DNA from 2 places in the Pseudoalteromonas sp. GB43 genome. Region 1 is predicted to be linked to the other one. Evidence: predicted binding sites of a transcription regulator. Region 1 holds the regulator's gene; the other holds the start of a gene.

The links. The regulator LexA, encoded in region 1, represses DNA repair genes until DNA is damaged. The targets are predictions, from matches to a motif close to TACTGTATNNNNATACAGTA.
Region 2: a site for LexA is predicted at 1,665-1,684, ahead of ruvC (crossover junction endodeoxyribonuclease RuvC). Genes of this name have one in related genera too.

What each region holds. Positions count from the first base shown of each region.
Region 1 is NZ_JBPCHJ010000001.1:1,646,209-1,649,634, reverse strand. It holds partial or broken gene ACRWSG_RS07920 (hypothetical protein) at 1-492, opposite strand, end outside; gene ACRWSG_RS07915 (hypothetical protein) at 651-1,031, shown strand; gene ACRWSG_RS07910 (PaaI family thioesterase) at 1,039-1,476, opposite strand; gene lexA (transcriptional repressor LexA) at 1,638-2,255, shown strand; partial or broken gene coxB (cytochrome c oxidase subunit II) at 2,694-3,426, shown strand, end outside.
Region 2 is NZ_JBPCHJ010000001.1:3,405,881-3,409,306, reverse strand. It holds gene ruvB (Holliday junction branch migration DNA helicase RuvB) at 1-460, opposite strand, end outside; gene ruvA (Holliday junction branch migration protein RuvA) at 468-1,088, opposite strand; gene ruvC (crossover junction endodeoxyribonuclease RuvC) at 1,090-1,614, opposite strand; gene ACRWSG_RS16225 (ABC transporter permease) at 1,753-3,426, opposite strand, start outside.

The sequences.
Region 1 (3,426 bases):
AAATATAAGGTTGTTGTTAACCAATCATCGAAGCTAACTTGCCAAACATTGGCTTTGCGGCCGACCTCTCTTGGCCCTTTTGTTAATAACTGCGCTTGCGTTATTTTTGCGTCAATAAGCAGGTGAGCTTGCGCATTTTCAATGATTTGCGCTTTACTCGGTGCAGGCATTTTAGCACCTGTTCTGCCATCAAAAGTAAACGTACCGCTAGAGGATGTAACTTCTATAATCGGGGTATTTAAAAAATGGCTATATTTAATACCTTCGATTTGCTCAAATTGCGCTGTTATTTTATCAATTGAAGCAGGGTAGTCCGACAATAAAAATGGGCTACTTAAACTGCGATTAGCCAGATGCTTACCATGCACTTTTTCAAGTGGTAATGAGCTCATCACAAGCCCACCTAAAAGCCAAAAAAAGAATCTGTAAAGCAAGTAAATAACCAAGCCATTTATGCCCTTTACGAGCATACTTAAACAGGCGTTTATTCATAATTACCCCGTTATTATTGTTATGTGGGCGCTATTTTAGGTTGTTTAGCTAGATTGCCAATGCGGCATAATGTCGCATTAACTGTATTCTAGATTTGGTATATATACAAAACTGAGTTAAAGTTTCAGTCGATATCAATAGAGGGTAAAAACGAGAGTATGTCGGAAATTCAATTTTTAAATGTAGATCTGGAGCTTGAATCAAAGCACGATATTAGTGCGCTTGTTGCTGATTTGAAGAAAAACGCCATGGTTTTACATTATGACCAAGATGAATACCGCCAACTAGCACGTATTGAAGCAACCGCAGATATCAGCTCTCCAGATAAAGCCATTAACCAGCTTTGCGAGCTTATTGAGTCATGCTCGCGCAATGCATTAAAACAGTGGTTATCGTGCTCAAAGCGTACATTTGATATAGGCTTTGAATCAGGTAATTCGCCTAAATGCTTTAACCAACCCCTGCATGCCGATACCTTGTTACGTATCTCTGCAATTGGCGCAGGGATTGAAATTACTATTTATCCTGTCGAAAAATAGCCAGAATTTATCGCTCTACAACAGCTGCGGTCATTCTTGATACGCAGCAAAGCTCTCCTGCGGCATTGGTAATTTTAATATCCCAAACAGATGTTCGCTTACCTAAATGCAGCGGTCTTGCTGTTGCTGTTAACGTTCCTTTGCGTGACGCTTTCATGTGGTTGGCATTAATTTCTTGGCCAACAGCATAGAACTTATTGAAATCAACCACGAAATTGGCTGCATAGCTTGCCACTGTCTCTGCTAATACAACGTTTGCTCCGCCATGAACCATACCCATAGGGTTATGATGCTCAGGAATAGCAGGCATAGTTGCCATTAAATAATCATCACCAATTTCAGTCACCTCAATGCCCATAGTTTTCATTAAAGTGCCTTGACCGGTGATCCCTTGTTCTAGCTCTTTGCAAAGCTCTAACGTGATTGGGTGGTGCCAAATACTCATTGTGTTTCCTTAGCCTGCTAATTAAAGCTAATACCTTATGGCATCTTTCGGTGTGGTTCAATGTTAGTTTTGTAGCAATATGATGGGGTTAATTTAAATTTGCGATTTTCAAATAACTGTATATACTCACAGTTAAATGTACTGTATGGAAAACCAGTTGTATGCGCCCATTAACTAAACGCCAATCGCAAATTTTAGAACTAATTAAAGTCTTTATTAAAGATACAGGCATGCCACCTACGCGTGCTGAAATAGCTCAAACATTAGGTTTTAAAAGTGCCAACGCTGCTGAAGAACACCTAAAAGCACTGGCTAAAAAAGGCATGATCAAAATGAAGCCTGGGGCGAGTCGCGGTATTCAGTTAATTGAAGAAGATGAGCCAGAGCAACTAGGCTTACCTTTAATTGGTCGTGTTGCAGCTGGTGAACCTATTTTGGCGCAAGAGCATGTTGAAAGTCACTGCCAAGTTGATCCTTCATTATTTAAACCTGCAGCCGATTTCTTACTGCGTGTAAATGGTATGAGTATGAAAGACATTGGTATTATGGATGGCGATTTGCTTGCAGTACACAGAACACAAGTTGCTGAAAACGGGCAAGTAGTTGTAGCTCGAGTCGATGAAGATGTAACAGTTAAGCGTCTAGAAAAAGCGGGTCGCAAAGTACTTTTACACGCTGAGAACGAAGAGTTTTCGCCTATTGAGGTTGACCTTGAGCATGAGTCGTTCAACATCGAGGGGTTAGCGGTAGGTGTTATTCGTAACGCTGACTGGATGTAAACGTTCCCAATTTGGTGCATCAAATTGACTCAATTTGGTGCGCCACTGAAATTTTACTACTTAATTAGGATTTGTGAATCCTTACTCTTCATTTAAAGCCTTATATGGCGCAGTTTTCCTCTCTTTTTATATTTCGTTTTTTACCCCTAAACATTAAATAAAGCGCTGATTATAGTTGTTATTTCTGCACCAAAATAAACATTTATTATCATTAAAACTTGCTTATTGGTCATTTTTTAACTAATTAGTTAATACACTGTATTAACACCTAATTAATAAAAAGACACAAAAATGTGCGAGGTGTTAGTCATGGGGTCGGTATCATAAGTGGGTCAAAATGATACGTAGTCGCTCTGAACAATAAGAAAAACGAATGGGCACCTTGTTGTATCGCCTTTTCGCTTTGCGTCTTGCAATAGCATCTAAAGGAGCCGTCACATGGGTAAACTGCGTTACGCCTTGTGGCTTATATTGTTTGCACTTCCTGAGCTTGCATTGGCAAATAGCCAATACAATATGCGTAAAGGGGTGACCGATATAAGTAATAATGTTTATGAGTTACACATGACGATATTTATTATCTGCTGTGTAATCGGCATCATCGTATTTGCGGTGATGTTTTGGGCTTTAATACACCACCGTAAATCCAAAGGGATAAGCCTGCCCAATTTCATGAAAGTACAAAAGTTGAAATACTTTGGACTGCCATTCCATTTGTCATCTTAATCGCCATGGCTGTGCCTGCCACAAAAACCTTAATTGCCATGGAAGATGCCTCTAAAGCCGATATCACCATTAAAGTGACGGGCTCACAGTGGAAGTGGCATTATGAGTACATGGGTGAAGACATTGCCTATTACTCGATTCTATCTACTCCTAAAGATCAAATAGACAACCAAGCAGAGAAAACTGAACATTATTTGCTTGAAGTAGATAAACCGCTAGTACTTCCTATCAATAAAAAAGTTCGCTTTTTAATGACTTCAGACGATGTAATTCATTCATGGTGGGTGCCTGATTTTGCGGTTAAAAAGGATGCAAATCCTGGGTTTATCAATGAAGCGTGGACACGTATTAACGAGCCAGGCGTGTACCGTGGCCAATGTGCTGAGTTATGCGGTAAAGATCATGGCTTTATGCCTGTAGTGGTGAAAGCTTTACCTGAAGATGA
Region 2 (3,426 bases), 1.8 Mb from region 1:
GCGGTAAATCAAGCTTGATTGAACGTGCTGCAGGGCCTTCACCTATCATGATATCCAGCTGATAATCTTCCATTGCTGGATACAAAATCTCTTCGACTTGCGGGCTCAAACGGTGAATTTCGTCAATAAACAGTACGTCACCTTCTTCAAGGTTCGTTAAAAGTGCGGCTAAATCCCCTGCTTTTTCAAGCACTGGCCCCGACGTTGTTTTAATATTAACGTTAAGCTCGTTGGCAACAATGTTTGCAAGTGTGGTTTTACCAAGACCCGGTGGACCAAATATTAATAAGTGATCCAGCGCTTCGCCACGATGGCGAGCAGCCTCAATAAAAATTTCCATTTGCTGCTTAACATGCGGCTGGCCGGTGTAATCGGTTAACAGTTTTGGTCGTATGGCACGATCAACACTGTCTTCGTTACTTTGTTCACTCGCATCTATTAAGCGATCTGCTTCAATCATGGTTTACTCACAACATTGATTTTAGAGCTTCTTTAATTAGAACCTCGGTCGTCATATCTGGTTTGTTCACTGTTTTAACCGCTTTTTGTGCTTGCGGTAGCTTATAGCCTAATGCCACAAGTGCTGATACAGCATCATCAGCAGCATTATTTGCCACTAGGGTATCATCACTTGATGGCTCAATGACGGCATTATCGCTAAATGGTGTAAATAAGTCATTACCCCAATTTTTAAGCCGGTCTTTCATTTCGAGCACTAAACGCTCAGCCGTTTTTTTACCAACGCCCGGTAGTTTAACCAGTGTGGTCGCATCTTCATTATTAACACAACTTACAAATTGCTGCGCCGACATACCCGATAAAATAGCTAGACCAAGCTTTGGCCCTACACCATTGGCTTTTAAAAGCTCTCTAAATAAAGCGCGTTCGGTTTTGTTGTTAAAGCCAAATAATAGCTGGGCATCTTCACGTACCACAAAATGGGTATAAATAATCGCTTGCTCACCCACTGCCGGTAAATCATAAAAGCAAGTCATCGGCATTTGTACTTCGTAGCCTACACCACTTACTTCGATAAGAATTTCTGGTGGCTGCTTTTCTACTAGTAAGCCATTTAATCGACCAATCATATTACTTCCTTAATCGTCCTCTTACGGTTTTGCTCGCACTGCCCGCAAGTTTTATTAAATTTTGTTCTGAGTGAGCATGACAAATAGCAATTGCTAAGGCATCTGCGGCATCGGCTTGAGGGGTACCTGGCAGCTTTAAAATGTTTTTAACCATATGCTGTACTTGAGACTTATCGGCTCCGCCATTACCTACAACGGCCTGCTTAATTTGCCTAGCCGAATATTCATAAACTGGCAGCTCTGCCATTGAAGCACCAACGATAGCAGCGCCGCGTGCTTGACCGAGCTTAAGCGCTGAGTCTGGGTTGTGTGCCATAAACACTTTTTCGATAGCAAAACTCTCTGGGGAGAATTGCTCTACCAATTGACTGATCCCTTGGTAAATCATTTTTAAGCGTATCGGAAAATCGTGATCGGCCAATTTAATGCAGCCACTGCCTAAATAAGTGAACTTAGCACCTTGGTGAGCAATCACGCCGTACCCTGTTAATCGTGAACCAGGATCAATCCCTAAAATAATCGCCAACTAACTGACTCGTCTATTATCATTATTATCTGCGCTTAATAATGCCAGAGCACTGTATAAATTACCAGTAACCAATTGCAATTCATAAAAAATGCCCGCAATTGCGAGCATTTTATAGTCAACCTTTAATTAAGACATTTACGCGAGCGAGCGTAATAAGCCTTGGGTATTTTTTCGCATTGTGCGCGCTATCATCAAATAACCTAAACATGCCACAAATAACCCCCCGACTGCTGGGCCAATCACCCAAATATGAGGGTGGAACTTACCTGCTAAATCGAACATTTGTTTTTGCACTATTAACAGAGCGATGTCACTGACAATTGCAGCGACTAAACCTGCGGTAACGCCTAATAGTAAAAACTCATATAAGGTGGCATTTTTAATTAAGCGCCCTTTCGCACCTAAAGTTCGCAAAATAACAATCTCTTGCATTCGCTCACCCAAACTTGCTTGTACTTGTGAAATAAGTACTAAAGCACCACAGGCAACCACAATCGCTAGTACAAAGCCAATCGCTAACGATACTTGCTCAATGGTTGAGCGAATTTGTTTAATAAAGCTCTCAACATCTATCACGTTAACCGTCGGATATTGACGCATTAGCTCATTAAACTCTCGTTTTTTCTCTGCTTTTACATTCACTGATGAAATATAAGTAGCCGGGAAACTCGCTAGCACATCAGGGCTCAAAATAATAAAGAAGTTAGGTTTTAGCGTTGTCCAATTAACCTTACGTACACTGGTAATTTTTGCGTCAAACGACTGCGCACCAATTAGGAAAGTAAGTGTATCGCCAATTTTTACATCAAGGCGTTCAAGCATCGACTCTTCTACCGATGCCTCGGCTACTGAGTCTTCACTAAACCATGTACCGTCGATAAGCTCGTTTTGATTAGGTAAGTCTTTACGCCAAGTTAGGTTTAACTCACGGCCAATACCAGAGCGGGCTTCTTCGTCTTTCTTTTCGTTGTCTTCTTGCGATACTTCGCGGGCAACCAACTCACCATTTACGGCGTTTACACGGCCACGCACAACCGGATAGAAATCAGACGTTGGCATATCGTTTTGCGCTAAGAAGCTAGTTATTGGCTCTAACTCTTGCTCAGTAATGTTCACTAAAAATGAATTAGGGGCATTTTCAGGAAGCTGCGACTGCCAATCCGAAATCATGTCGTTCTTAAGTACAATTAAAAACAGTAATAGCTTGATTGCCAAAGCAAAGCTAATTAATTGCACAGCATTCACATTGGCACGCTTTTGAATTGACGCAATCGCCAATGACCAACTGTTGCCTGGACTCAAGCCAAGTTTGCGGCCACCACCAAAAATAACCTTTGATAAAGCAAATAACACCGCAATTAAAAATGCCGTCGAAAGGAACAAAATTGCACTAATTTTGATGTTATTACTAAATAACCACATCAGTAAAAACACAGTAAGCGCCGACATAGTAAGGTGCACTTTACTTACTAATAAACGGTCGCCTAAGTTACGGCGAAGCACACGCAGCGGCGGAATATCAAATAAATCGAGTAGCGGTTTAATTGAAAACATAACCGCACAAATCACACCCGTGCTAATCGCAATGATCCAAGGTTTTGCCGATGCACTTGGCAGTGCTGAACCCATGGTTTGTGCTAAATAATCAGTGGCAATCGCTTGTAAACCATAACCAATCAGTAAACCGACTATCACCGACATTGAACATACAAGGCTCAAATGTAATAAATAGATTTTACGGATCATAGCGCGGCTACCGCCAAGCGTTTTCATCATAGCAACTGGGTCGTACTGACGCTCACAATACCG